Regions from separate parts of the Frigoribacterium sp. CFBP9029 genome, predicted to be linked through region 1. Evidence: predicted binding sites of a transcription regulator. Region 1 holds the regulator's gene; each other region holds the start of a gene.
The links. Region 1 encodes LexA, which represses DNA repair genes until DNA is damaged. Its sites were predicted from a motif close to TCGAACANNTGTTCGA; they were not measured.
Positions count from the first base shown of each region.

Region 2: a site for LexA is predicted at 2,941-2,956, ahead of SOM11_RS10600 (DNA polymerase III subunit alpha). Genes of this name have one in related genera too.
Region 3: a site for LexA is predicted at 7,980-7,995, ahead of SOM11_RS10575 (DUF6504 family protein). Genes of this name have one in related genera too.

Region 1 is NZ_JAXCWB010000007.1:148,735-158,679, reverse strand. It holds gene SOM11_RS11120 (DUF1844 domain-containing protein) at 203-571, shown strand; gene SOM11_RS11115 (SseB family protein) at 634-1,398, opposite strand; gene priA (bifunctional 1-(5-phosphoribosyl)-5-((5-phosphoribosylamino)methylideneamino)imidazole-4-carboxamide isomerase/phosphoribosylanthranilate isomerase PriA) at 1,398-2,144, opposite strand; gene hisH (imidazole glycerol phosphate synthase subunit HisH) at 2,224-2,859, opposite strand; gene hisB (imidazoleglycerol-phosphate dehydratase HisB) at 2,856-3,470, opposite strand; gene SOM11_RS11095 (histidinol-phosphate transaminase) at 3,467-4,552, opposite strand; gene SOM11_RS11090 (LysM peptidoglycan-binding domain-containing protein) at 4,662-5,048, opposite strand; gene lexA (transcriptional repressor LexA) at 5,299-5,988, shown strand; gene hflX (GTPase HflX) at 6,059-7,603, opposite strand; gene SOM11_RS11075 (class I SAM-dependent methyltransferase) at 7,687-8,295, shown strand; gene dapF (diaminopimelate epimerase) at 8,323-9,201, opposite strand; gene miaA (tRNA (adenosine(37)-N6)-dimethylallyltransferase MiaA) at 9,198-9,945, opposite strand, start outside.
Region 2 is NZ_JAXCWB010000007.1:46,893-56,837, forward strand. It holds gene SOM11_RS10590 (glucose-6-phosphate dehydrogenase) at 1-1,318, opposite strand, end outside; gene SOM11_RS10595 (FUSC family protein) at 1,522-2,883, opposite strand; gene SOM11_RS10600 (DNA polymerase III subunit alpha) at 2,995-6,519, shown strand; gene SOM11_RS10605 (glutathione S-transferase family protein) at 6,635-7,657, shown strand; gene SOM11_RS10610 (TraR/DksA family transcriptional regulator) at 7,654-7,989, shown strand; gene manD (D-mannonate dehydratase ManD) at 8,115-9,353, shown strand; gene SOM11_RS10620 (histone-like nucleoid-structuring protein Lsr2) at 9,551-9,889, shown strand; gene SOM11_RS10625 (hypothetical protein) at 9,944-9,945, opposite strand, start outside.
Region 3 is NZ_JAXCWB010000007.1:35,782-45,726, forward strand. It holds gene cydC (thiol reductant ABC exporter subunit CydC) at 1-445, opposite strand, end outside; gene cydD (thiol reductant ABC exporter subunit CydD) at 442-2,103, opposite strand; gene cydB (cytochrome d ubiquinol oxidase subunit II) at 2,114-3,115, opposite strand; gene SOM11_RS10550 (cytochrome ubiquinol oxidase subunit I) at 3,115-4,527, opposite strand; gene SOM11_RS10555 (DedA family protein) at 4,614-5,273, shown strand; gene SOM11_RS10560 (TetR/AcrR family transcriptional regulator) at 5,335-5,982, opposite strand; gene SOM11_RS10565 (SOS response-associated peptidase) at 6,130-6,852, shown strand; gene SOM11_RS10570 (App1 family protein) at 6,870-7,913, shown strand; gene SOM11_RS10575 (DUF6504 family protein) at 8,021-8,347, shown strand; gene pnuC (nicotinamide riboside transporter PnuC) at 8,472-9,161, shown strand; gene SOM11_RS10585 (glycoside hydrolase family 15 protein) at 9,183-9,945, shown strand, end outside.

The DNA of each region.
Region 1 (9,945 bases):
ACGCGCTGCGCCATCCGAACGTCGTGCTCGGATGGTGCGACGGAACATCGCTGCACCCTGGCTGCCGACCCTCGAGGAGGATCGGCGGGGTACCAACAACCCGGTAACCTAATCGAACGGTCAAGCGCGGGTGGGAGAATCTCCACTTTCGCACCGAAGCAGATGCTTCGGAGCCTCGACGAGCTTAGCAGAGGATCTTCACGTGAGCCACACCCCCGAGCACTCCCCCGACTTCGCCTTCTCGGCCCCCGGCGACGAGGCACGCGACATCGCCGATGTGAACGCCGTGGAGGTGATCAACACCGTCGCCGTGCATCTGATGAGCGCGGCCGCCGTGAAGGTCGGGCTCGCCGACGACCCGCGCGCCCAGACCGACCTCGACGAGGCCCGCAAGCTCATCACCTCTCTGGCCGGTCTGATCACGGCCAGCGCACCCGAGATCGGCGATCAGCACGCCCGCGCCCTCCGCGACGGGCTGCGGTCGCTGCAGCTGGCCTTCCGCGAGGCGTCGACGTTCCCCGACCCCATCGGCCAGGGACCCGGCGAGAAGTTCACGGGGCCGGTCAACTAGACCGCGCCTCCTGCCGCAGTCCCGCCGGGTCGGACCGCGGCGGAGCGTGCAGCCGCGGTCCGTCAGACGGAGACGACCTTGACGGCCATGCTGTCGACCCGGTCGGCGATGATCGGGTCGGCTGCCCAGGCCGTCTGCAGTCGACCGAGCAGAGCCGTCAGCGCCTGGCGGTCAAGCCCGGCACGGACGCCCAGCTGCACGACGATCTCGGGGCCGCCCAGCCGGGCGCCCTCGTAGCCGGGGGCGATGACCAGGCCGGCCAGCGCCTCCTCGTCCGCCCCCGCGTCGAGGAAGGCCCGCAGCACGGTCTCGTCGGCGTGACTCGGCAGCCACGGCAGGTCTTGCGCGACCGCCCACAGGGCCGGTCGGCGCAGGGCGAACGCCGTGGGCGACCCCGGGTCGAGCACGAGCCGGTCGGTCGACTCGGACGCCGCCGCCAGGGCGATCCGCCGGGCGTCGGCCGGCACGGGACGCGCCGTGGCGCTCCAGACGGACAGCGCCGCCACCGAGGTGAAGGCGGGCAGCACGTCGCGCCCGTCGGGGCCCGCCACCGTCACGATGGACAGCTCCTGAGTCTTGTCGACCCGTCGCCCCTGCTCGTCGAGGTCCTCATCGCCCGCGACCGCCACGAGGGGGACGAGCAGCCGCGCGGGTCGCAGCGCGTCGACGACGGTGTCTTCACCGACCTCGCCGAGGTGGAACCGCTTGAGAGCCTCGAGGAGGCGCGGGTCGGCCGAGCCGTCGTCACCGGCGAACGCCGTGTCGTGATGATCGAAGGTGCGACCCTCCCAGGGTCGACCGGCGCTGTCCGAGCCGGGCGTCGACATCAGTCGGAGGCGACGTCGAGGGCCGCGGCCAGCGTGAAGGCGCCCGAGTAGAGCGCCTTGCCGACGATCGCGCCCTCGAGCCCCTGCGGGACCAGCTCGCGCAACGCGACGAGGTCGTCGAGGCTCGAGATGCCGCCCGATGCGATCACCGGGCGATCGGTGCGATCCATCACCTGACGCAGCAGATCGACGTTCGGCCCCTGGAGGGTGCCGTCCTTGGTGACGTCGGTGACGACGTAGCGGGCGCACCCGGCCTCCTCGAGACGGGCGAGGACCGTCCAGAGGTCGCCGCCCTCCTCCGTCCAGCCACGCGCGGCCAGCGTCGTGCCGCGCACGTCGAGCCCGACCGCGACGGCCTCGCCGTACTCGGCGATGACATGCGCCGCCCACTCGGGGTTCTCGAGGGCCGCCGTACCGAGGTTGATCCGCTTGACGCCCGTGCCGAGGGCGTCTTCGAGGGAGCGGTCGTCGCGGATGCCGCCGCTCAGCTCGACGTTGATGCCCTTGACCTGCTTGATGACCTTCTTGATGACCGACCGGTTGTCGCCCCGCCCGAAGGCCGCGTCGAGGTCGACCAGGTGCAGCCACTCGGCGCCCTGGTTCTTCCAGTCGTCGGCCGCCGCGACGGGGTCGCCGTATCCGGTCTCGCTGCCGGCCTCCCCCTGGGTCAGACGGACGGCCTGCCCCCCGGAGACGTCGACGGCCGGGAACAGGGTCAGGCTCGGAGTCGTGCAGAAGTCGCTCATGTCGTCTCTCTCGCGGCGGCGCCGCGCGGATCGCGTCGGGGCCCCGCTGAGCGCGGGACCGGAGTCGGGTTCGGGAGGGTCAGAGTGTGCCGAGCCAGTTCGAGAGCAGCCGGATGCCCGGCCGCCCCGACTTCTCGGGGTGGAACTGCGTGGCCCAGAGCGGTCCGTTCTCGACGGCGGCGACGAAGCGGCCGCCGTGGTCGGCCCACGTGACGTGCGGCTGCGGGAACGGCGGGATCACGTCGAGGGTCCACGACTGGGCCGCGAACGAGTGGACGAAGTAGAAGCGCTCGTCGGCGACGCCGTCGAACAGCGTGCTGCCCTCGGGGACGTCGACGGTGTTCCAGCCCATGTGAGGCAGCACGTCGGCCTTCAGCTCGTCGACGACACCGGGCCATTCACCCAGCCCGCCCGCCGTCGCACCGCGCTCGACACCGCCCTCGAAGAAGACCTGCATGCCGACGCAGATGCCCATCACGGGTCGCCCGCCGGCCAGACGGCGATCGATGAGCTCGCCGCCGCGGACGGACTCGAGCGCGCTCATCACGGCGCCGAAGGCCCCCACGCCCGGCACGAAGAGGCCGTCGGCCGCCTGCACCCGGGCGCGATCGGCCGTCAGCTCGACGTCGGCCCCGGCGAGCTCGAGGGCCTTGACCGCCGAATGGACGTTGCCGCTGCCGTAGTCGAGCACCACGACGGAGGGACGGACCGTCACAGCGCGCCCTTCGTGGAGGGGATGCCGACCACCCGCGGGTCGGGCTGCACGGCCTGACGGAGGGCTCTCGCGAAGGCCTTGAACTCGGCCTCGGCGATGTGGTGCGGGTCACGCCCGCCGAGAACCCGGATGTGCACCGTGATGCCGGCGTGGAAGGCGATCGCCTCGAACACGTGGCGCACGAGAGACCCCGTGAAGTGACCGCCGATCAGGTGCAGCTCGAAGCCCTCCGGCTCGCCGCCGTGCACGAGGTACGGGCGACCGGAGATGTCGACGACCGCCTGCACCAGGGCCTCGTCGAGCGGCACCAGGGCGTCGCCGTACCGTGCGATACCCGACTTGTCGCCGAGCGCCTGACGGAGCGCGGTGCCGAAGGCGATGCCGATGTCTTCGACCGTGTGGTGCGCGTCGATGTGCGTGTCACCCGTCGCCGCCACCCGCAGATCGATCAGCGAGTGCTTCGACAGCGCCGTCAGCAGGTGGTCGAAGAACGGGACGGACGAGTCGATGCTCGACGAGCCGGTGCCGTCGAGGTCGAGCGACAGCGCGATGCGCGACTCGCTCGTCTCACGCTCGAGGGAGGCCACGCGGGTAGGGGTCTGTTCGGTCACGAGGAGAGCCTAATGTCGCGCAGCGCTTCGAGGAACGCCGTGGTCTCGGCCTCGGTGCCCGCACTGACCCGGAGGTGGTGGGGGATGCCGAGGTTCCGCACGATGATGCCCCGGGCGAGCAGACGCTCGAACACGTCGGCCGGATCGTCGACCCCGCCGAACAGCACGAAGTTCGACCAGGTCGGCCAGGGCTCGTAGCCGAGCTCGGTCAGCACCCGGACGATCCGGTCGCGTTGGGTGGCGATCTCGCCGACCATGGCGAGCATCTCGTCGGCGTGCGAGAGCGCGGCGATCGCGGCGGCCTGGGTCAACGACGACAGGTGATAAGGGAGGCGCACCAGACGGAGCGCGTCGGTCACGGCCGGGTGGGCGGCGAGGTATCCGACTCGCGCCCCGGCGAAGGCGAAGGCCTTGCTCATGGTGCGGGAGACGATGAGACGCGGCCGGCCTTCGAGCAGGGTCAGAGCCGTGGGCTGGCCGACGGGCATGAACTCCGCGTACGCCTCGTCGACGAAGACGATTCCGTCGGTCGCGTCGTAGGCGGCCTCGACCGTGGCGAGGTCGAGGGGCGTGCCCGTCGGGTTGTTCGGACCGCAGAAGAACACGATGTCCGGTTCGGTGCGACGGATCTCGGCGACCGCCGTCTCGGGGCTGATGATGAAGTCGACGTCTCGCGCACCCTCGACCCAGGTGCTCCCGGTGCCCGCCGCGATGATCGAGTGCATCGAGTACGTCGGAGGGAAGCCGAGGACGCTCCGCCCGGGGCCGCCGAAGGCCTGGAGGATCTGCTGGATGACCTCGTTCGAGCCGTTCGCCGCCCAGATGTTGTCTCGGGTGAGGCCGTGACCCAGATAGGCGGCCAGGGAGTCCCGCAACTGCGTGAACTCGCGGTCGGGATACCGGTTCACCTCGAGGACGGCCTGCGCGATCGATGCGACGATGTCGCGTGCGACGTTCTCGGGAATCGGATGCGTGTTCTCGTTGACGTTGAGAGCGACCGGCACCCTGGTCTGCGGTGCGCCGTACGGCGTCAGGCCACGGAGATCGTCACGGATGGGAAGGTCGTCGAGACTGAAGGACACCGCTCCATGGTAGGTCTCCACCGGACGGAGTCCCGAATCGTCGGCCCTCGGCTGGCAGCGGTCGCGACCCCTCGAGGTCTCTTCAGACGGAGCCGCAGTGGACCGCCCGTCAGTCGGAGTACTGAGCGGGGACGGCGAGAGACTGCCCTGCCGCGACCTCGGTGCTGCTGAGGTTGTTCAACTGCACGATGTCGCTGATGACGTCGCGAGGGTCTTTGGTGGGTGCGATCTCGGACGCGACCTGCCACAGGGTGTCTCCCCCGTCGACCGTGACGTAGTCGAACGACGCCGCACCGGCGGTGTCCGATGCAACTGCACCGGGCCCGGCGAGGAGCACGCCGCCGACGACACCGGCGACGAGCAGACCGACGGCGGTGCTGACGACACGACGCCCCCGCCGGGTGATGCGCAGCCGGACGCGCGGGGGCGAAGAGAAGGAGGCGACAGCGTCGTCGGTGGGGGTGGGAGTGGCAGTGGTGGTCGTGATGGCGCTCATGAGGTGGTCCTTTCACCGCTAGAGGAGACGTCCGTGTTCGTGCCCGGCGATCGGCCGGGAACACCGGGCACGAAGACGTGTTCCGAACATATCTTCGATCAAGGTCGATTTCAACCCCGATGTTCGATTTTCTCGACGTGGATCGGCGACACACTCGAACATGTGTTTCGCCGAAGACGCCGCATCGGATACGGTTTCGATCGGTGGTCCGAGTAGAACAGCGACCACCGACATCCACGGCAGGAGACACATGAGCGACGCGCAGCGCACCCGGTCGACCGAGACGGGCTCGGTCACGCGCAAGGAGCTGACGGCCAAGCAGACGTCGATCCTGACGGCCATCCAGCAGAGCATCGGACAGCGCGGATACCCGCCGAGCATGCGGGAGATCGGCGACGCCGTCGGTCTGAAGTCGCTGTCGAGCGTGACCCACCAGTTGAACCAGCTCGAGCTCGCGGGTCGCATCCGACGCGATCCGAACCGGCCCCGCGCCCTCGAGGTCCTCTCGACCGAGGCGCCCGCCCTCGCACCCGTGACGAGCATCCTCACGACGAGCGACGACGGCGACACCGCGCACGTCCCGATGGTGGGGCGCATCGCCGCCGGCATCCCGATCACGGCCGAGCAGCAGGTCGAGGACGTGATGCCCCTCCCCCGCCAGCTCGTCGGCAAGGGCGACCTCTTCATGCTGCGGGTCGTCGGCGACTCGATGATCGACGCCGCCATCTGCGACGGCGACTGGGTCGTCGTCCGGCAGCAGAACTCGGCGGAGAACGGCGACATCGTGGCCGCCATGCTCGACGACGAGGCGACGGTCAAGGTCTTCCGTCAGCGCGACGGCCACACCTGGCTGCTGCCCCGCAACAGCGCGTTCGAGCCGATCGTCGGCGACCACGCTCAGATCGTCGGCAAGGTCGTGGCCGTGCTCCGGTCGGTGTGACCCCGACTCGACGAACGACGAAGCCCCCCGCCATTCGGCGGGGGGCTTCGTCGTGGTCGACTCGGTCGGCTCAGCTCGAGACGGCCTCGCGGTCGACGAACGGCGACAACCACGCCACGTCGCTCGGGTAGACCCGGGCGTGCACGCGCGTGCCGGCCTCCTCGTACTCCGTCTCGACGACACGACCGGAGTCGTGGAGATGAGAGACGACGTCGCCCCTGTCGTACGGTACGAGCAGCTCGAGTTCGACGTCAGGGGTCGGAAGGGTCGAGGCGATGCGCTCGAGGAGCTCGTCGATGCCCTCGCCCGTCCGGGCGGAGACGAAGACCGCGGTGGGGACGAGGCCCTGGAGCACGAGTCGCTGGTCGGGGTCGACCAGATCGCTCTTGTTGAACACCACGATCTCGGTGATGTCGCCCCCGTCGACTTCGCTGACGACCTCGCGGACCGTCGCGAGCTGCGCCGCCGGATCGGGATGCGAGCCGTCGACGACGTGGACGATGACATCCGATGCCGCGACCTCCTCGAGGGTGGAGCGGAACGCCTCGACCAGCTGATGGGGCAGGTTGCGGACGAAGCCCACCGTGTCGGCGTACGTGAACGGCCGGCCGTCTGTCGTCGAGCTCTTGCGCACAGTCGCATCGAGGGTCGCGAAGAGAGCGTTCTCGACGAGCACACCGGCACTCGTCAACCTGTTTAGCAGGCTCGACTTGCCCGCGTTGGTGTAGCCGGCGATGGCGACCGAGGGCACCTCGTTGCGGTCGCGATTGGCCCGCTTGGCGTCGCGCGCGGGCTTCATCTCCTTGATCTGCCGACGGAGACGAGCCATGCGCGTGTGGATCCGTCGCCGATCGAGCTCGATCTTGGTCTCTCCGGGGCCGCGGCTGCCCATTCCGGCACCCGCGCCTCCTACCTGGCCACCGGCCTGCCGCGACATCGAGTCGCCCCAGCCGCGCAGTCGGGGCAGCAGGTACTCGAGCTGCGCCAGTTCGACCTGCGCCTTGCCCTCCCGGCTCTTGGCGTGCTGACTGAAGATGTCGAGGATGACGGCCGTCCGGTCGATGACCTTGACCTTGACCACGTCTTCGAGGGCACGACGCTGGCTGGGCGCGAGCTCCGTGTCGGCGATCACCGTGTCGGCGCCGAGAGCCGCGACGGTCATCCGCAGCTCTTCGGCCTTGCCGCTGCCGAGGTACGTGCTCGGGTCGGGGTTGGGCCGACGCTGCAGCAGCCCGTCGAGGACGACGGCGCCGGCCGTCTCGGCCAGGGCCGACAGCTCGCGGAGGGAGTTCTCGGCGTCGGAGAGCGAGCCCTGCGAGTAGACGCCGATCAGGACGACGTTCTCGAGTCGGAGCTGGCGGTACTCGACCTCGGTGACATCCTGGAGCTCGGTCGAGAGCCCCGCCACGCGACGGAGCGCCTGGCGATCGTCGCGGTCGAACTGGTCGCCGTCCGAGCCGGTGTCGTGCAGAGAGCGGGTCTGGATCGCCTGCGCAGGCGAGAAGACGGTGTAGGCGGAAGCCCGGGACGCCGCACGGTCGAGCACGCGGGCGACGACGTCGTCACCCTGCTCGGAACGCTCGGCATCGAGCGGGTTCGTGGGGAGGTCTGTCATCGGAGTGATACTAGCCCTTTCGTCAGGCGGTGAGCGGGGAGCCGATTCGGCCGCCCGTGGGGATTGTCGATAGGTTGTGGGCCATGGCGAGCGAGCACTACTTCTCTTCGGAACCGGAGAGCCTGATGCGGCGCCGGACCATCTCGGTGACCCTCGCGGGCCGAGAACTCGAACTCACCACGGCCGCGGGCGTCTTCAGCCCCGATCGGGTGGACGCCGGGACGGCCGTCCTCCTGGCCGACGTGCCCACGCCGCCGACCTCGGGTCATCTGCTCGATGTCGGATGCGGATGGGGGCCCATCACCCTGAGCCTCGCGTTGTCGTCACCCGACGCGACGGTCTGGGCCGTCGACGTGAACAAGAGGGTGCTGGAGCTCGTGCGCGAGAACGCCCGGGCCGCAGGCCTCGAGAACGTCAACGCCGTCGAGCCCGACGATGTTCCCGCCGACCTGCGGTTCTCGACGATCTGGTCGAACCCGCCCATCCGCGTCGGCAAGAACGAGCTGCACGGGCTCTTGACCAGGTGGCTCCCCCGACTGGAGGTCGGGTCGGACGCGTGGCTCGTCGTCCAGAAGAACCTCGGCGCGGACTCGCTGCAGAAGTGGATGAACTCCGAGCTGGGCGACGTCGTCGACGTGACCCGCGCCTCCACCAGCAAGGGCTACCGCGTCTTGACGGCCCACCGTCGCTGATCAGCGAAGCAGGCCCGACGACGGCGGTCAGATCTCGAGCGCCCCGTTGAAGACCAGTTCGGCCGGACCGCTGAGCGAGACGTGCTCGCCGTCGTCCGTCGGGACGACCAGGACGCCGACCGTGCCACCCGGGACCTCGACGCGCCACTGATCGGGCGCCCCGGCACCGGCCCAGTGCCGCGTCGCGAGGGCCGCCGCCGCCGCTCCCGTGCCGCACGAGAGGGTCTCGCCGCTGCCGCGCTCGTGCACGCGCATGCGGATGTGGCCGATGCCGTCGACCACCAGGGGGTCGGCCGGGACGACGAACTCGACGTTCGCGCCCTCGACGGGTGCGGGGTCGAGGACGGGGAGGTACGAGAGGTCGAGCGCGTCGAGCTCGTCGTCGGTCGCCAGCGCGACCACGACGTGCGGATTGCCGACGGACAGCGAAAGACCGGGGCGGGCCGCATGCAGCTCTCGAGCCCGCACCGTCGGCGACTCGTCGGAGAGCGACCAGAGGCCGAGATCGACCTGGAAGCCCGTCAGACTGCGCTGGACGTGGCGCACCCCCGCCCGCGTGCCGATCGCCAGGGTGCCGCCCGGCTCGAGCGTCGCGAGGCCGCGGTCGGTCAGGTAGCGGACGAAGACCCGGATGCCGTTGCCGCACATCTCGGCCGCGCTGCCGTCAGCGTTGTGGTAATCCATGAACCACTCGGCGGCCGGGTCTTCGGCCAGGGCGTTCCGGCCGTCGGGGAGGTGCTCGGACCGGACCGCGCGGATCACGCCGTCGCCGCCCACGCCGAAGTGGCGATCGGTCAACGCCCGGATCGCCACGGGGTCGAGGGGGAACTCGCCATCGGGGTCGGAGAACAGCACGAAGTCGTTGCCCGTGCCCTGGCCCTTGGTGAACTGGAGAGTGGTGGTCACGCGTCGAGTGTATCGAGGGCCGCCTCGACGCCCCCGGGGTCGCCGGACCGCACCCAGCGGACGTCGGGGTACCGACGGAACCAGCTCACCTGACGACGCGCGTAGCGGCGGGTCAGAGCCGCACTGGTCTCGATGGCGTCGGACTCCGTCAGCTCGCCGCGCAGCTGGGCGGCAGCCTGCGCGTAGCCGATCGCTCGACCCGCCGTGACGCCGCGCTCGAGACCGCGCGCGAGGAGACCGCGGACCTCCTCGACGAGGCCGTCGCGCCACATCCGCTCGACCCGGGCGTCGAGTCGCTCGACGAGGGCCTCTCGATCGTCGTGCACGCCGACGATGGCCGAGGGGCGCCAGCGGGCCGCCTCGTCGGGCAGGCGGGCCGAGAACGGCTCGCCGGTCAGCTCGCCGACCTCGAGGGCACGGACGAGACGGCGGATGTTCGTCGAGCCGATCTTCTCGGCGGCCAGCGGATCCCGGTCGCGCAGCAGGCGGAAGAGCGCACCCGGCCCCTGGGCCTCGCCGACGGCCTCGTAGCGCGCACGGATGGCCGGGTCGGTGCCCGGGAACCGGAGGTCGAACAGCACACTCGACACGTAGAGCCCCGAGCCGCCCACGAGCACCGCCACCGCACCCCGCCCCTGGACCTCGTCGATGACCGCCCGGGCGCGCCGCTGGTACCACTCGACGCTCGCTTCGTCGGTCACGTCGAGCTCGTCCAGGAGGTGGTGCGGTATGCCGCGCCTCTCG
Region 2 (9,945 bases), 100 kb from region 1:
CGAGCGGCACCTGGCCGGCCTGCCACGCGTCGATCACGGGAGCGACGATGGCCCAGCAGCGCTCGGCGACGTCGCCTCGGATCGAGAGGGTCGGGTCGTCGTGGAAGATGCCGCTGAGCACCTCGCCGTAGGGGGTGAGCTCCGGCTTGCCGAGGGTCACCGACATGGTCGACTTCTCGAGGTCGAAGGGGTTGCCGGAGCCGTTGGTCGTGACGCCGAGCTCCATCGTCTCGGGGCTGATCTCGATGCGCAGCGTGTCGGGCGTCGACGAGCCGTTGAGCCCCTCGGGCAGCGCCGGCACGGGCTTGAAGGTGATGAGGACCTCTTTGCGGATCTTCGTCATGCCCTTGCCCGAACGGAGGATGAACGGCACGCCGGCCCAGCGACGCGTCTTGACCTCGAACTCGACCTCGGCCAGGGTCTCGGTCTGACGCTCGTCGTCGACGCCGTCCTCGTCGGCGTAGGCGGGGACGTCCTTGCCGTCGATGGTGCCGGCGGAGTACTGGGCGCGACGGCTCGACGCGACGGGGTCGCCGCCCTTGACCCAGGTGGCACGCAGCACGCGCGCGATCTCGCTGCGCAGCTCGACCGAGTCGATCGACGACGGGGCGTCCATCGCGATGACCGCGAGCACCTGGAGGAGGTGGCTCTGGATCATGTCGATCAGGGCGCCGGCCTTGTCGTAGTACTGGGCGCGGCCTTCGAGACCGAGCACCTCGTCGTAGAAGATCTCGACCTTCTCGATGTTCTCGCTGTTCCAGACCGGCTCGAACAGGCGGTTCGCGAAGCGGAGGCCGATCATGTTGAGCACGGTCGCACGACCGAGGAAGTGGTCGGTGCGGTGGATGCGCTCTTCGGGGACGATCTTCAGCAGCTCGGCGTTCAGCTCGCGAGCGCTCTTCTCGTCGGAGCCGAAGGGCTTCTCGAGGGCGAGGCGGAGACCCTCGGGGAGGTCGATCTCGGCCAGCGACTGGATGACCTTCGTGCTGATCGCCGGCGGGAGGGCGAAGTACATGACGGGCGTGCCCTCGCTGGCCTCGAACAGCGCCTTCAGGTGCTCGACCGTGGTGGGGTCGCCCTGGATGTAGCGGCTCGACGCGAGGGTCTTCTTGGCGAGGTCGCTGCCGGCGTCGCCGTTGAACGCCGTCTTGACGACGTCGTCCCACTCGTCGGCGCTGCGCTCGCTGCGGCCGGTGCCGATCAGCTGCACGTCGACTCCGCGGTCGCTCTTCAGCAGGCTGGCGAGGCCGGGGAGCAGCAGACGCTCGGTGAGGTCTCCGCTGGCTCCGAGGATGATGAGGGTGGTGGTGTCTGTCACTGTGCGGCTTTCATGGATGAGGGCGGCGAACGGATCGTCGCTTGTCGATCTGGCGGCGGGTGGGGTGCTCAGGCCACGAGTGTCAACGCACAGGGCGGACGGGCATTCCCGTCGACCGCCCCGGCCGGTCAGGGCACGGGTCGCGTCTCGGCGTCGGTGCCCGGTCAACCGTACTGCTCTTGGGCGGCGGGCGTCGCACCCCGTCAGTCGGCGTCGCGTCGGACGGTGTCGCGGGGCGCCTCGTCGTCCTCCGTGGCCCTGGCCGTGCCGTCGTCGCCCGTGGTGCCGTCGGCATCCGCGGAGTCGTCGGCATCCGCGGAGTCGTCGGCATCCGCGGAGTCGTCGGCGGTGGCGGTGTCGTCGGCGCCGGTCGTCTCGTCTCCGTCGGCTCCGTCGGATCCGGGGCGCGCCTCCTGGGTGTCGGTCCCGGCCTCCGCCGTCCCCGCGTCCGTCTCGGAGGGCCGGGGCGCGGTGCCGTCGTCGGGGTCGAGCGCGGCGACGATGCGACCGAGCGAGACGGCGATCGACACCCCGCCGCTGGTGTCGGTGGTGGGGCGGTCGCGGTGGGCGTCGATCGCCTCCCAGAGGTCGGCGATGCGACGGCGCGCCTCGACGAACACGTCGGCGTCGGAGTCGTGGCGCCTGATCACCTCGGCGACCCCGTGCAGGGTGTGCGCCACGGCCGGGGCGAGCGAGTCGGGCATGCCGATCTGGCGGCCGATGCGTCTGCCGAGGACCCCGGAGACCTCGGCGATGTCCTGCAGATGGAACGAGACCCGCTCGAACGCGGCCAGTTCGGCGTACTCGTGGCCGAGATCGCGTCGACGCAGCAGCCACCGGGGATTCATCCGCCGCGACTCGTCGGCGTACTGCACCGACGAGCGCACGCTGTGGAGGGTCGCGGGCAGCTCGCCGACGCGCTCCTCCCAGTCGTCGTCCTCGAGGGGCCAGGGCGTCTCGAAGACGCCGGCGATCTCGTCGGCCCGGTCGGCGAGCGCCTGCCGGACCCGCCGGAGCCGCGTCTCGGCGCGCGAGGTGTTCAGAGGCGGCACGATCACGAAGTTGACGACGACGCCCACGACGACGCCGACGCCGAGCTGGACGATGTAGCCGATGCCGTACGACTCGGTGTCCGATCCTCCGAGCAGCAGCACGAACAGGCCCGCGGTGAGCACCCAGTCGCGACCGGCCCCGAGCCAGCGGATGCCGGCGAGCACGACGCCGATGCCGACCAGCACGCCGACCGCGAGGACTCCGGGCGGCCCGTCCTGCAGGGCGAAGACCGCCGTGGCGAGGGCGATGCCGACGACGACGCCCAGCAGCACCTGGATGCCCTGTCGCAAGGAGGCCCGCAGCGTCGGATACATGGCGATGACCGCGCCGAGCGGCGCGTAGTAGGGATAGTCGGCCGCCGTGCCGGGGATCTGCGGGGCGATCCAGTAGGCGAGCCCCGCGGCGAACGCCGTCTTCACAGCCAGCAGGAGGCGCGGCTGGGCGAGCAGCACGCGGGTCCAGTGCCCGACGGCGCGGGCGTCCCGGTCGAGGGTCGAGCGGCGGTCGGTCATGGCTCGATGATGCCAGCCGGCGGGCGTCGCCGCCGGGTCGTCGACCACGTACACTGATCGAACATCTGTTCGAACCGACCCGGCCGGGGGTCTGAGCACGAGGCACCAGTCATGCGTTTCACCCATCTCCGCGTCGCGTCGTCGTTCAGCGCGCACTACGGCACCGCCCACCCGAAGACCCTCGTCGAGACCGTGGCCGGGCGACGGGCCGACGCCGCGGCGATCACCGACCGCGACGGGCTCTACGGGGCGATCCGGCACATCGGCGCGTGTCGCGCCGCGGGCGTCGACCCGATCGTGGGGGTGGAGCTGGGGTGCCGCGACGATCGGGCCGGTGCCGGGGCTGGCGCCGGTGCCGGCGGACGCGCTGGTGCTGCGGGCGCGGGTGCCGGCGGAGGAGCTGCCGGAGGCGCTGGTGCTGCGGGCACGGGTGCTCCGGTCGATCGGATCGTCGTGCTGGCGCACGGGTCGATCGACGGCGGCGCTCCGGGTGCGGGGTGGGCGGCGCTCTGCCGGTTGATCAGCGCCGCGCACGGCCGGGCGACGCGGAAGGCGAGCGGCAGCGCGAACAGCGTGGCGACCATCGGCCGGTCACGGGTGCGGGCGTTCGTCCAGGGCGAGTCGGGGCCCGCCGCGACCGTGCTGCTCGGCCCGGACTCCGACGTGGGTCGACTGGTGCAGGCGGGTCGGCACACCGAGGCGGCGGCGTCGCTGGCCGACTGGGCGGCCGAGCTGCCGGGCGGCGTGGTGGTCGAGGTCGTCTGCCATCTGACCGAGCCGGGCGAGAGCCGCAGCATCCGGCACGCGGCCCGCATGCTCGAGCTGGCCGACCACGTCGGGGTGCCGGCCGTGCTGACCAACGCCGTCCGCTACCTCGACCCCGACGAAGCGGTCACCGCCGACGTCCTCGACTCGGCGGGGCACCTCGCCGCCCTGGGCAGCTTCCGCCCGCAGCCGAACGCGCAGGCGTTCCTGAAGTCGGCCGATGCGATGCGCGCCGTCGCGCGGATGGTGACCGACGCCTCCTCGCTGCCTCGCAGCTCCGCCGACGAGATGCTGTCCGCGACCGAGCGGCTGGCCGACCGGTGCCGACTCGACCCCGCCGCCGATCTGGGCTGGGGTCGGCCGAAGGTCCCCGAGCCGAGTGCGATCGGAGTCGACGGCGATCCCGACCAGGTGCTGTTCCGCCGGGCGGAGGCGGGGATCACCGAGCGGTTCGGCGACGCCGGTCGCGCTCTGCGCGAGAAGGTCGACGAGCGCATGCGCTACGAGCTCGGCATCATCACGGGGTTCGGCTTCGCCGGGTACTTCCTGACCGTGGCCGACGTGTCGAAGCTGATGCGCGACATGAGGGTGCGGAACGCCGCACGCGGGTCGGGGGCGGGCAGCCTCGTCACCTATCTGCTGCGGATCTCGAACGTCGATCCGATCGAGCACGATCTGCTGTTCGAGAGGTTCCTCGGCAACAAGCGGGAGACGCTCCCCGACATCGACATCGACGTCGAGTCGGCGAGGCGGCACGAGGTCTACCGGGCGATCTTCGACCGGTACGGCAGCAACCGGGTGACACTCATGTCGATGCAGTCGACCTACCGGGGGCGAGGCGCCGTCCGTGACGCCGGTCTGGCGCTCGGTCTCGACGACGAGCAGATCGACCTCGTCGCCAAGAACGTCTGGCGCTCGAACGCCCGCGACCTGCGGACGGCCCTGGCCGAGAAGCCCGAGCTGCGCGAGATCGCCGAGCTGGCCCGCAGCGACGGGCAGATCGACCTGCTGGTCGATCTCAGCGAGCGACTCGACCGGCTGCCGCGGCACATCTCGATGCATCCGTGCGGGGTGATCCTCGGCGACTCCGGTCTGCTCAGCATGACGCCGGTCCAGCCGAGCGGCATCGGTCTGCCGATGAGCCAGTTCGACAAGCACGACATGAACGACGCCGGTCTGCTGAAGCTCGACGTGCTGGGGGTGCGCATGCAGAGCACGCTGGCGTACGCGCTCGACGAGATCGAGCGCGTGAACGGCTCGAGGGCCGCGGTGGCCGGTGCGCTGCCGGTGGACGCACGGTACGTGAACAGAGAGGGGCGGATCGAGCTCGACGAGATCCCGCACGACGACGAGCCGACGTTCGCGGCGATCCGGACGACGCACACGCTCGGCATGTTCCAGATCGAGAGCCCGGGGCAGCGCGAGCTGATCGGCAAGATGCAGCCCGACCGCTACTCCGACCTCATCGCCGACATCTCCCTGTTCCGCCCCGGGCCGATGAAGGGCAACATGATCGTGCCGTTCCTCGACACGAAGCACGGGTTCCAGCATCCCGACTACATCCACCCGAGCTTCGCGGGGTTCCTCGACGACAGCTACGGCGTCGTGATCTACCACGAGCACGTCCTGCGGATCCTCGAGGCGACGATGCAGGTGAGCCTCGCCGAGGCCGACGAGATCCGACGTCACATGGGCAAGGGCGACGACGACGCCCTCGAGGCGACGTTCCGCGCCCGCACCCGGGCCAACGTCGCCCCCGAGACCGGGCTGCGCCGCTACGACGACGCCGACGTCGACCGCATCTGGGCCGTGCTGAAGGGCTTCGGATCGTTCGGCTTCTGCAAGGCGCACGGTGCCGCCTTCGCCCTGCCCACGTACCAGAGCGCATGGCTGAAGACGCACTACCCGGCCGAGTTCCTCGCCGGCATCCTGACCCACGATCCCGGCATGTACCCGAAGCGGCTGCTCCTGACCGAGGCGCGGCGGATGGGCATCCCGGTGCTGCCGCTCGACGTCAACGCCTCGACCGACGTCTACCGCGTCGAACGGCTGCGCGCACCCGCCACCCCGATCGCGCCGACTCGCACCGGCGACCTCGGCATCCGGCTGTCGCTCGTCGACGTGCACGGCATCAGCGACGCCGAGCTCGCCCGGGTCGTCGTGGGTCGCCCGTACGAATCGATCACCGACTTCTGGCAGCGGGCGACACCGTCGCGGTCGTTGTTCGAGCGACTCGCCCAGGTCGGGGCGCTCGACTCGCTCGCCGGCCCGGGGCGGACGAGGGGCGATGTCCTGGCCAGGGTGCGCGCGCTGACCGGCAGGTCGTCACGGCCCCGGGCGGCCGACGTCGAGAACCAGCTCGACTTCGTCGTCGACGACTCCGACACCGTGCCCACCGGCACCCCCGACGTCGGAGTCCGCGACCGGGTGAGCGACGAGCTCGACATCCTGTCGATGGAGGTCAGCGAGCACGTCATCGAGAGCTACCGTCCGATGCTCGACGACCTCGGCGTCGTCCGGGCCGCCGACCTGCGCGACCACTGGAACGGCACGACCGTCCTCGTGGCCGGCATCCGCATCGCCACCCAGACCCCGCCGATGCGCAGCGGTCGGCGCGTCGTGTTCATCAGCCTCGACGACGGCAGCGGCGTCTCCGACTCGACGTTCTTCGACGAGGCGCAGCAGCGCGCCGGCTCCCTCCTGTTCGGCACGCAGCTCATGCTGATCCAGGGCCGCACCCGTCGCACCGGCGAGCGGGGGATCTCGCTCGAGGCCGACGACGCCTGGGATCTCAAGACGATGTGGCGGGAGTGGAGCGCGACCCGCGCCTCCTCGGCCGCCGGTCTCGACGCCGTCGACGTCGGCGCCTGACCCGCGCGTCGGCAACTCCTCCTCCCTGCCGCCCGGCCGCACCGGACGTCGGCGTGTCGCGGCCCGGCGTGACACCGGACAGGAGTTGCCGACCGGGCGTGCGTAGGGTGGCGGCATGAGCGAGCAGCACGCGAAGGGCACCTACGTCGAGCCCGGCCAGGAGTACACCCGCGACACCAACTACATCGAGGACCGCATCACGCGCGACGCCGCCGACGGCTGGCCCGTCGAGTCGGGCCGTTACCGCCTCGTCGCGGCGCGGGCCTGCCCCTGGGCGAACCGCAGCGTCATCTCACGCCGACTGCTCGGCCTCGAAGACGCGATCTCGCTGGGACTGCCCGGCCCGACGCACGACGCCCGCAGCTGGACCTTCGATCTGGACCCCGACGGGCGCGACCCCGTCCTCGGCATCGAGCGCCTCCAAGAGGCCTTCTTCGCCCGCACGCCCGACTACCCGCGCGGCATCACGGTGCCGGCGATCGTCGACGTGCCGAGCGGCAAGGTCGTGACGAACGACTTCCCGCAGATCACCCTCGACTTCGCCACCGAGTGGACGGACCTCCACCGCGACGGCGCACCCGACCTCTACCCCGAGCACCTGCGCGCCGAGATCGACGAGGTGAACGCCGTGGTCTTCCGCGACGTGAACAACGGCGTCTACCGTGCCGGTTTCGCCGGGTCGCAGAAGAGCTACGAGCGCGCCTACCGCACCCTCTTCGAGCGACTCGACTGGCTGTCCGAGCGACTGACCGATCAGCGGTTCCTGGTCGGCGACACGATCACCGAGGCCGACATCCGCCTCTTCACGACCCTGGCCCGCTTCGACGCGGTCTACCACGGCCACTTCAAGTGCAATCGGAACAAGCTCACCGAGATGCCCGTGCTCTGGGCCTACGCCCGCGATCTGTTCCAGACCCCCGGATTCGGCGACACGATCGACTTCGACCAGATCAAGAAGCACTACTACATCGTGCACAGCGACATCAATCCGACCGGCATCGTCCCCGCCGGGCCCGACCCGTCGGGCTGGCTGACCGCGCACGGTCGCGAGCAGCTCGGCGGACGGCCCTTCGGCGACGGCACTCCCCCGGCGCCGCCCCGTGCGGGCGAAGAGGTGCCCCCGCTCGTCGTCTCGTGATCGGGCCCGTCGCCCGCCTCGAGGGCATCCGCGACGATGCCCTCTCGCTCGCCGAGCGCCTCCGCAGCGACATGGAGGCGGTGGCCGAGGCCCGCGAGTCGGCGAACGTTGACGACGAGCACGACCCAGAGGGCTCGACGATCGCCTACGAGAGGTCGCAGCTCGACGCCATCCGCCGGTCGGCGCTCGACCGGGCGGACGACGCGCGCTCCGCTCTCGAGCGCCTCGCCGCGGGGACCTTCGGCCGCTGCGAGCGCTGCTCGGCGCGCATCGGGGACGCCCGGCTCGACGCCCGGCCGACCGCTCGACTCTGCATCGACTGCGCGCGCTGACCCGCGCCTCCTGCCGAGCCGAGGAGGCGCGGGTCGGCTGCCGCCCGCCCCTCCCGGAGTCGTCTCCCTAAGCTGGTCCGTGCCCGGGCCCTCGCCCGAGCACGGATTCGGTCGAAGGAGACGGAATGAGAATCGACAGCGCCGATGTGATCGTCACGAGCCCCGATCGCAACTTCGTGACACTGAAGCTGACGACCGACGAGGGGATCACCGGACTCGGCGACGCCACGCTGAACGGCCGGGAGCTCGCCGTCGTCGCGTATCTCACCGAGCACGTCGTCCCCCTCCTCGTCGGACGGGACCCCGCCCGCATCGAGGACACCTGGCAGTTCCTGTACCGCAGCGCGTACTGGCGCCGGGGGCCGGTGACGATGGCGGCGATCGCCGCCGTCGACGTCGCCCTCTGGGACATCAAGGCGAAGACCGCCGGCATGCCGCTCTACCAGCTGCTCGGCGGCGCCTCCCGGACAGGGCTGCTGACCTACGGGCACGCCTCCGGCAAGGACCTCGAGGAGCTCTTCGACAGCATCCGGGATCACCAGGAGCAGGGGTACAAGGCGATCCGGGTGCAGACCGGAGTGCCCGGGCTGAAGTCGATCTACGGCATCGCGTCCAACGCGACCTTCGACGCCAACACCGGCGTCCGCTACGACCACGAGCCCGCTCAACGGGGTGCGCTGCCGAACGAGGAGGACTGGGACACCCGCTCGTATCTGCGTCACGTCCCCACCGTCTTCGAGGCGGTCCGCAACGAGTTCGGCCCCGAGATCCCCCTCCTGCACGACGGGCACCACCGCATGACGCCGATCCAGGCGGCCTCCCTCGGAAAGAGCCTCGAGCCGTACGACCTCTTCTGGCTCGAAGACGTCACCCCGGCCGAGAACCCCGAGGCCCTCCGCCTCGTCCGCCAGCACACGACGACGCCTCTGGCGATCGGCGAGATCTTCAACACCGTGTGGGACTACCAGCAGATCGTCCGCGAGCAGCTGATCGACTACGTGCGGAGCGCCGTGACCCACACCGGCGGCATCACGCATCTCAAACGGGTTCTCGAATATGCGGCGCAATACCAGATCAAGTCGGGCATGCACGGCCCGACGGACATCTCGCCCGTCGGGATGGCCGCCGCGATGCACCTCGGTCTCTCGATCCACAATTTCGGGATCCAGGAGTACATGAAGCACGGTGCGCGCACCGATCTGGTCTTCGACCAGGGATTCACCTTCGTCGACGGCATGCTGCACCCGGGTGATCGACCCGGCATCGGAGTCGAGCTCGACGTCGACGAGGCCGGCCGGTATCCGTACGAGAAGGCCTATCTGCCGTACAACCGGCTGGCCGATGGCACGGTGCACGACTGGTGAACCGGAGAGATCGCACCCTCTCGGAAGGACATATGCGGATATCCCATCGCCCCTGATAAAGCGAACGGCTCGTCGAATACGTCATTGTTCAGTGGATTCGTGAGAAAAGCTCCAGGTGCGATTAGCGCGGAAATAAGCCATAGTGAATCCGATAAGTCGCCTCTGTGATTTGTCTAATCGCCGAACAAAGGATTCCCGTGGCCCAGAAGACCTTTATCCAACTCGTCGACGATCTCGACGGCTCGCCCATCGCCGATGGCGAGGGCCGCACTCTGACCTTCTCCCTCGACGGCGCCACGTACGAGATCGATCTGCACGACTCGCATGTCGACGAGCTCACCTCCGCGCTCTCGCCGTTCGTCTCCGCCGGCCGCCGGACGGGGCGGAAGCAGACCCCGAGCCGGGGCCCCGCCGGCAAGTCGAACCCGGCGGAGCTGCAGGCGATCCGCGAGTGGGCGCGCGCGAACGGCCACGAGGTGTCCGATCGCGGCCGCGTCTCGGGTTCGGTCCGCGAGGCCTACGACGCCGCTCATTGATCCACCGGGGGCGCCGGCGGCGGGGTGGCGACCACCGGCCGCCGGCGCTCCCGTCT
Region 3 (9,945 bases), 110 kb from region 1:
CACCGGCGACGGACACGGCCGACGCGACACCGGACACGATCAGCGGCTGGACGACGCGGAGAGGGAGGTCCTGCAGCGCGTCGACGTCGCTGACCATCCGCGAGAGCAGATCGCCGCGGTCGGTGCCGCCGAGCCCCGCCGGGGCGATTCGCACGAGTCGGCGGTAGAGCTCGGTCCGCACGACCGCGAGCTGACGGAAGGCGGCGTCGTGACTCGCCAACCGCTCGAGGTAGCGGAAGAACGCCCGCGCGAGGGCGAACGCGCGCACCCCCACCATCGACAGCGTGAGGAAGAGGATCGGCGGCTGCTCCGCGGCGTGCGTGATGAGGTGCGCCGACGCGGCGAGCAGCGCGATGGCGCTCAGGGCGCTCAGCACGCCGAAGACGATGCCGGGCAGCGAGCGTCGCGCCGTCGGCTGGGCGGTGCGGAGCAGGGAGGTCGTCATGAGAGGGCGCTCCGGTCGAGGGCGGACAGGGTCACGACGGTGTCGGCCGCATCGCGGACGGCTGCCCGATGGGTCACGACGATCACGGCGACGCCCGAGCGCGCGATGTCGACCAGCCCGTCGATCATCCTGGTCTCGGTGACGGGGTCGAGCGCCGACGACGGCTCGTCGACGAGCAGCAGCCGGCCGCCGCGACGCCGCAGCCGGTAGACGGCCCGGGCCAGCGCGACCCGCTGCGCCTGCCCGCCGGAGAGCCCCGTGCCGCCCGCGCCCAGCTCGACCGCGGGGTCCATGCCCTGCCCCCCGGCGGCCGCGAGCGCCGCGAGCACGGCCTCGGGGTCGACCTCGTCGCCGAGTGCGATGTTGTCGGCGACGGTGCCCGAGACGAGCCCGGGGGTCTGCCCCGACCAGGCGATCTCGTGCGGGGCGGGGGCGCGGTCGGCATCCTGCCAGCGCGCCTCGCCCTCCGACGGCACCGCACCCCGGAGGGCGGCGAGCAGCGAGGTCTTCCCGGCGCCGCTCGGTCCGACGATCGCGACGAGGCTGCCCACGGGGGCGACGAACGACGTCGTCGGGGACGAGGGCGCGCCTCCTCGGTGCACGGCGACCTCGGAGACGATGAGGGCGTCGGTCGGACCGACGGCGGCGAGGGGGGCGGAGGCGCGGGCGGGGTCGGCGGCGCCACTGGCGGTGGTCGTCTCCCGGTCGGCGTCGTCGAGCAGCTCGACGACCTCCGTCGCGGCGGCGACGCCGTCGGAGGCGGCGTGGAAGTTCGCCCCCACCTGCCGCAGCGGCAGGTAGGCCTCGGGGGCGAGCAGCAGCACGAACAGCGCGACAGGCAGCCCGAGCGACCCGTCGACGAGCCGGATGCCGATCGACACGGCCACGAGGGCGACGGAGAGCGAGGCGGCGAGCTCGAGTGCGAAGCCGCTGAGGAACGACACGCGGAGCACCGACATGGTCTGCGTCCGGTAGTCGTCGGTCAGTCGGCCGATGCGGGCGACCTGGCGTCGCTCGCGGCCGAAGACCTTGAGGGTCGACAGGCCGTTCACCGCGTCGAGGAACGACGAGGCGAGACCGGCGAGCCGATCCCACTGCCGGGCCTGGGCGGTGCGGGTGGTCCAGCCGATGAGCACCATGAAGACGGGGATCAGCGGCAGGGTCAGGACGACGATGAGCGCGGAGAGCCAGTCGTTCGCGCCCATCACGGCGACGATGAGCGGGGTGCTGAGCGCCGTGAGGATCAGCTGCGGCAGGTACTTGGCGAAGTAGTCGTCGAGGGCGTCGAGGCCCGGGCCGATCAGGGTGGCGAGCCGGGCCGAGTTCCGGCGAGCGAGCCACTCGTGGCCCCGGTCGGTGACGGCTCGGACGACGCGGCGGCGCAGTTGGCTCTTCACCACGGCAGCCGTCCGCGCGGCGACGGCCTCGAGCGCCCACGAGACGAGCGAGCGGGCGATCACGGCGAGCGCCAGCCCGACGAGCGCCTCGGTGAGGGCGGGTGCGCCGCGGCCGTCGACGACGGCGACCACCGAGCGGGAGGCGGACCAGGCGACCGCGATGACGCACGCCGTCTGCACGACCCCGAGCACCGCCCCGATCACGAGGAACGTGCGGGCGGCGGCGGCGTAGCCGAGGAGGCGCGGGTCGAGCGGCTTCACGGTCGTCGGCTCACGAGGCGGCCGGGATCGTCGCGCGGCTGATCCTCTTGCGGAAGATCCAGTACGTGAACCCCTGGTAGCCGAGGATGAGCGGCACGAAGACGAGGGCGACCCAGCTCATCACGGTGAGGGTGTAGTCGGAGCTCGCCGCGTTCGCGATGGTGAGGCTGTTCGCGGGGTCGTTGCTGGCCGGCATGACGGCGGGGAACAGGGCGGCGAACAGGCTCGCCACGGCGAAGGCGATGGTCACGGCCATCAGGGCGAACGCCCGCCCCTCGCGTCCCCGGAGGTTGGCGGCGAACGAGGCGATGAGGGTCACCGCGGCCGCCGCGGAGAGCACGGCCGACGCGATCGTGCCGTGCATCAGCGTCGTGATCACCAGGAACGACGCGGCGACGACGATCGTGACCAGCCCGGCCCGCACCGCGAGTCGCCGTGCCCGCTCGCGGATCTCGCCCTCGGTCTTCAGCGAGACGAAGACCAGGCCGTGGGTGAAGAAGAGCAGGAGGGTCGTGAAGCCGCCGAGCAGGGCGTAGGGGTTGAGCAGATCGGTCAGGCCGCCCGTGTAGTTGAACCCCTCGTCGAGCGGCACCCCGCGGACGACGTTGGCGAAGACGAGTCCCCAGACGAAGGCGGGCACGGCCGAGCCGACGGTGATCATCAGGTCGAAGCGGCGCTTCCAGGCGGCCTCGGGGCGCTGGTGGCGGTACTCGAACGAGACGCCGCGGGCGATGAGCGCCAGCAGGATCAGCAGCAGGAGCAGGTAGAAGCCGCTGAACAGGGTCGCGTACCACTCGGGGAACGCCGCGAACATGAACGCGCCGGCCACGATGACCCAGGTCTCGTTCAGATCCCAGACGGGGCCGATCGTGTTGATCAGCACCCGACGGTCGGTGTCGTCCCTGCCGAGGAACGGCAACGACATGCCCACGCCGAAGTCGAACCCGTCGAGCACGAAGTAGCCGACGAAGAAGAACGCGAGCAGCAGGAACCAGAGGGTGGGGAGGTCCATCAGTACACCGTCGCTTCGTGGCGGATCTCGCCGGATTCGGGGTCGGGCACGGGCGCCTCGCCCGGCCCCTTCTGGGCGGCCTTGACGATCAGTCGGAACTCGACGACCGCGAGGCTGCCGTAGATGAGCGTGAACGCGATCAACGAGATGAGCACGGTCAGACCGGTCACGTTGGGCGAGACGCCGTCCTCGGTCTTCAGCAGCCCGAAGACCAGCCAGGGCTGTCGTCCCATCTCGGTGAAGACCCAGCCGACGATCATCGCCATCAACGGGAGGGGGTACGACCAGACGGCCGCGCGCCACACCCACCGGTTGACCGGGAGGCGGCCCTTGCGGGTCACCCAGAGGCCGACGAGGGAGATGAGGATGGCGACCATGCCGAGGCCCATCATCCAGCGGAACGACCAGTAGGTCACCCAGATGATCGGCGTGTAGTCGCCGGGGCCGTAGAGCTGCACGTACTGCGCCTGCAGGTCGTTGATGCCCTCGACCGTGCCGTCGAACGTGTGCGTCGACAGGAAGCTCAGGAGGTACGGGACCCGGATGCTGAACAGCTCGTGCACCCCGTCGGGCGTGCCGAGGGTGAAGATCGAGAACGAGGCGTCGGCACCGGTCGAGGTCTTGTAGAGCGCCTCGGCGGCCGCCATCTTCATCGGCTGGGTCTCGACCATGGCGAGGCCGAGCTGGTCACCGGTGAGGACGGTGAGGGCGCCGGCGGCGACCATCGTCCAGAGACCGAAGCGCAGCGCGGGCCGCATGGTCTCGAGGTTCTGGTTGCGCGAGAGGTGCCAGGCGGCCACCGCGACGATGACCGCGGCCGACACCATGAAGCAGGCGAAGATCGTGTGGGGGAACGCGGCGAGGGCGACCTTGTTGGTGAGGACCTCCCAGAGGCTGGTGAGCTCGGCCCGGCCCTTCTCCTCGTTGATCGCGTAGCCGACAGGGTTCTGCATGAACGCGTTCGCGGCGATGATGAAGTAGGCCGACAGGATGCTGCCGACGGTGGCACCCCAGATGCTCGCCAGGTGGAGCTTCTTCGGGACCTTGTCCCAGCCGAAGATCCAGATGCCGATGAAGGTCGCCTCGAGGAAGAACGCGAGCAGACCCTCGAGGGCGAGCGGCGCCCCGAAGACGTCGCCGACGAACCTCGAGTAGTCGGACCAGTTCATGCCGAACTGGAACTCCTGCACGATTCCGGTCACGACGCCCATGGCGAAGTTGATCAGGAAGATCTTGCCGAAGAACCGGGTGAGCTGCAGATAGTGCAGCTTCCCGGTGCGCACCCATGCCGTCTGGAAGACCGCGACCGTGAAGGCCATGCCGATCGTCAGGGGCACGAAGAGGAAGTGGTAGATCGTCGTCAGACCGAACTGCCACCGCGAGAGGAGGAGCGGGTCGAGGAGGTCGTTCACAGAGACAGTATGCGTCCCCAGTTACACAACAGGTGTCGTTTAGCGGTTCTGGTCGCTGCCGAACGGCTGTGAATAGGATCGAGCTCGTGAACGACCTCCTCGGCAGCCTCCTCGACCTCGTCCAATCGGTCGATCCGGTGCTGCGGACCCTCCTCGCCGGTCTCGCCATGGTGCTCGAGACCTCGGTGCTGCTCGGACTCGTCGTGCCGGGCGACACCGTGGCGATCGTGTCGGCCACGGCGGTCGCGACGCCGTTCGAGTTCGTCGCGCTGGTGCTGGCGCTCGTGACCGGGGCTCTGATCGGCGAGAGCGTGGGGTTCGCCCTGGGTCGGCGCTTCGGCCCCGCGATCCGCCGCAGTGCGGTCGGGCGGCGCCTCGGCGAGCGCAACTGGGTCCGGGCCGAGAACTACCTGGCGCGTCGCGGCGGGGTCGCCGTGTTCGTCTCGCGCTTCTTACCGGTGCTGCATTCGCTCATCCCGCTGACGGTCGGCATGAGCCCGATGCGCTACCGGACGTTCCTGGCCTGGACGGCCCCGGCCTGCATCCTGTGGTCGACGGCGTACGTCTCGGTCGGTGCCGCCGCCGCGGGCGGCTACCGGGAGATCGCCGACCGGCTGCACTGGGCCGGCTACCTCTTCGTCGCGGTGATCGTCGTCTTCGGCGTGGCCGTGGTCGTCGTCAAGAGGATCGTGCACGCTCGGGAGGAGCGGCACATGTCCGCTCCCGACGACGCCCCCTCGGAATGACCGCTCGTGGCGAGCGCCCGGAGTCAGCGTCCGGAGCGCCCGATCAGGGTGACCGCTCGGGTCAGCGGACGGCGAGGACCGGCTCGAGGTAGGCCACGACGACGCGTCGGCACTCGTCGATGAAGCGCGGGTCGCCGTCGCCGCCGGACACGAACGCCCGGGCGAGGAGGGAGTTGCCGATCTCGACGACGACCTCGACCGCCAGCTCGGTCTCGGCGTCGCGGACGACCCCGAAGCGGTCGACCAGCAGACTCGTGATGCGATCGGCGAGAGGGCTGCCCGCGGGCGCCTCGTGCGGCGCGCCGAGGTCGGGAGCGTCGCCGAACCTGATGGCGCGGAACCCGGGCTCGTCGCGGTACATCTCGGCCTTGGCGTCGATGAGCGCCTCGATGGCACGACGCCAGTCGACGATGTCGGGGTCGGCCACCCGCTCGGCGACCGTCGCCGTGAGGCGCTGGATGCAGCGCAGTGCGAGGGCGTCGACCACGGCGATGCGGTCGGGGAAGTACCGGTAGACGGTGCCGATCGAGGCGCCCGCGCGCTCGGCGACCATTGCGGTGGTCAGGCGCTCGTAACCGATCTCGTCGATGATCGACGCCGCGGCGTCGAGCAGCCCCGTGAGACGCGCGGAGCTCCGGGCCTGGACCGGCTCGTTCCTGAGCAGTGATGATCCCCCGGGCAGTGCTTCTGTGACCTCGGTGGCGAGCAACGGTTCTCCTTCTGCGATTCGCGACGTCGTCGCGACATGGTGCTGGACGTCGATCGAGGGCGCCGTGAGCGCGGTGCGCACCGACCTCGTGCACCGCTCCGCCCGTCGGTGGCGGCCGATGTCGGTGCGAGCCGGGAGAATGGACGCATGTGCGGACGATTCGTGATGGCTCGCGCCTCGAGCGACCTGGTGGCCCTGTTCGACGTTGATGTATCAGGAGACACTCTCCCAGATCCTTCCTGGAATATCGCTCCGACCCGCCCGGTGAATCTGCTGGTCGACGCCGCCCCCCGCGGCGCCGACGCCGGCGGCCCGCCTGTGCGGCGGCTCGCGGCGGCCCGATGGGGACTCGTGCCCGGCGGGTCGAACGGGCCCGAGGGCGCCCCGGTGTTCAACGCCCGATCGGAGACGGCGGCCGAGAAGCCGATGTTCCGCGACGCGGTGGCGGCCCGCCGCGGGCTGGTGCCGGCCACCGGCTACTACGAATGGACGACCGACCCCGCGGGCGTCAAGCACCCCCATCTGGTGCGCCTCCCCGACGACGAGGTCATGCTCTTCGCCGCGCTGTACGAGTGGTGGCGCGACCCGCGGGCGGCACCGGACGCACCGTCCCGGTGGCTGCTGTCGACGACGATCCTGACCCGCGCCTCCTCGGGGCCGCTCGAGACCCTGCACGACCGGATGCCGGTCTTCGTGGGGGCCGACGTGATGGACGACTGGCTCGATCCCGAGACCGAGGGCGACGACGATCTCGTGCAGGGGGTCGCGGGGCTCGCACCCGAGATCGCGGACCGCATGTCGTTCCACGAGGTCTCGTCCGAGGTCGGCTCGGTGTCGTCCGACTCCCCCGCCCTCGTCGAACCGGTCTGACGTGACAGGATGGGCGCATGCCCGACACCCGTAGACCGGCACCGGCCGGAGTCGAGCCGCTGCTGCACCGCGCCGCCCGCATCGAGAACTCGGTCCACCGGTTCCGCGAGAAGCGCGCCCGCAAGCGGGGCCTCCTCCCGACAGTCGTCCCTTACACGGGCTACGGCTCGTCCGGCTGGGCCCGCGTGCTGTCGCGGGTGCTGCTGACCCGCAAGGGAACCCTCGAGGGGATCGACCGGGCGAACGTGCGCGGTTGGCGCAGCTTCACCAGCGTGCCGGTCGAGAAGGCCAGGGTCGACGTCGTGCTCGGCGGGCGCACGCACCACCTGACGACCGACCGCGGCGGCGTGCTCGACGTGCGGGTCGAGGTCGACCTCGAACCGGGCTGGCACGTCGCCACCGTCAGCTGCGAGGGCTCGCTGCCCGTCGACGCCCCGGTCTACGTGATCGACCCCGACGTGCGGTTCGGCGTCGTGTCGGACATCGACGACACGGTCATGGTGACATCGCTGCCCCGGCCCTTCCTGGCCGCCTGGAACACGTTCGTCCTGAACGAGCACGCCAGACGCCCCGTGCCCGGCATGTCGGTGCTCTACGAGCGACTGCAGCGCACGGCCGGCGGCTGCCCGGTGATCTACCTCTCGACCGGCGCCTGGAACGTCGCCCCCACCCTCTCGCGGTTCCTCTCGCGCAACCTCTACCCGAGCGGTCCGCTGCTGCTGACCGACTGGGGCCCGACGCACGACCGCTTCTTCCGCAGCGGACGCGAGCACAAGCACGCGTCGCTCGACCGGCTGGCGAAGGAGTTCCCGCACATGCGCTGGCTGCTGGTGGGCGACGACGGCCAGCACGACGAAGAGCTCTACGGGCGGTTCCTGCACGAGCACCCCGACTCGGTCGCCGCCGTGGCGATCCGCCAGCTGTCGCCCAGCGAGGCCGTCCTCGCGGGTGGCCGGTCGACGCGCTCCGAGCACGCCCAGGGCAGCGACACCCCCTGGGTGTCCGCCCCCGACGGCGCGGGCCTCTGGGATCAGCTCGCCGACGCCGGCGTCGTCGAGTGAGGGCGTAGCAGCCTCTCGATCCTCCCTCTCGCGGGTCGGATGTCGGCGGCCGACCGTACACTTCGTTCGAACACACATTCGAACGACGACGAGCGGGGCGAGACGACATGAAGGTCGACGAGAAGGTACCGGTCGAGACGACCGACGACGGGGCGCCGCTGCGATTCGTGTGGCGGGGCGTCGTGTACGGCGTGGTCAGCCCGCCCGAGCGGTGGATCACCCGCCGAGAGTGGTGGCGGTCGGCTGCCCGGGCGCCTCGGGGCGGGGCGGTCGATCTGCTCGAGCTGCCGGTCTGGCGGGTCGACGCCCTGCCGCTGACCGACGGCGCCCATCGGATCGACGGCACCTTCGACCTCGCCCTCGACCCCGCGCTGGGCTCATGGCTGCTGCTCGGCGTCTTCGACGACCGCGTCGAGCAGCAGCTGTTCGCCTGATCGGCCGGCACTCGGGAATGCCGACACTCGGGAATGAACGACGCACCCCGCTCGTTCCGACCTCGGCGACTCGAGCGCCGTGGCAGATCACGGAGACCGTCGTCGCCACGACCAGGAGGACGACGTGCAGGTGATCCGGTGGCTCTTCGACGCTCAGCTCGTGCTGGGCGATCAGACCATCCTCTGGCGAGAGATCGTCGGCAACGTCTTCGGTCTGCTCAGCGCCCTGGGCGGCATGCGCCGGAAGGTCTGGGCCTGGCCGATCGGCATCGTCGGCAACGCCCTGCTCTTCACGGTGTTCCTCGGCGCGGTCTTCGACACGCCGAACCCGGTCAATCTGCTCGGCCAGGCCGGGCGTCAGGTGATGTTCATCGTGGTCTCGATCTACGGGTGGCGCCGCTGGCGGCAGAGCGAGACCGGGGCCGGCGCTGCGGTCGAGCCGCGGTGGGCCGGCTGGCGCAACCGCGTCCTGCTCGTCGTGGCGCTCTTCGGCGGCACGGCCGTGCTCACCCCGATCTTCGGCGCCCTGGGCTCGTACGAGCCCGTCTGGGCCGACGCCTGGATCTTCATGGGCTCGCTGCTGGCGACGTACGGCATGGCCAAGGGCTGGGTCGAGTTCTGGCTGATCTGGGTCGCCGTCGACCTCGTGGGCACACCGCTGCTGTTCAGCGCCGGCTACTACGCCTCGGCGTTCATGTACGTCTTCTACGGCGCGTTCACCCTGATGGGCTTCGTCGTCTGGGCGCGCACCCGCCGGCAGAAGCCTCAGATCGAGACACGCTGGCCCGACCCCACCCTCCAGCGGGGTCGCTGACCGGACTGCTTGGATGGCCGCATGCCCCTGCCCATCGAGAACTACGCCCTGATCGGTGATCTGCACACCGGATGCCTCGTCGGCACCGACGGCAGCATCGACTGGCTGTGCCTGCCCCGCTTCGACTCCGCCTCGACCTTCGGCGCCCTGCTCGGCGACCACGACGCCGGGCGGTGGCTGATCGCCCCGACCGACGCCGACGCCACCGCGACCCGTCGCTACATCGACGACACGTTCGTGCTCGTGACGCGGTGGCAGACCGCCACGGGCGTCGTCGAGGTCACCGATCTGATGCCCTACGGCGACCGCCGCGCCGATGTCGTGCGCCGGGTGACGGGGGTCTCGGGCACCGTGACCCTGCACGTCGATCTGGCCATCCGCTTCGGCTACGGCAGCGCCATGCCCTGGGTGCGGCAGGTGACCGACGGCGACGACACCGCACTCGTCGCGACGGCCGGCCCCGACGCCGTCGTCGTCCGAGGGCCGCGCCTGACCGCCACCGACCACACCCATGCGACCGAGTTCGACGTCGCGGCCGGCGAGGTCGTCGACCTCTCACTCACCTGGTACCCCTCGCACCGGCAGCCACCCGCGGCGGTGGACATCGACGCGGCCATCGACGACACGGTCGGCTGGTGGCAGGCCTGGGCCGCACGGTGCACGACTCCCCCGGCCTACGAACGCGAGGTCCGCCGTTCGCTGCTGATCCTCCGAGCGCTGACGCACGAAGACACCGGGGGCATCGTCGCCGCCGCGACGACCAGCCTGCCCGAGCAGTTCGGGG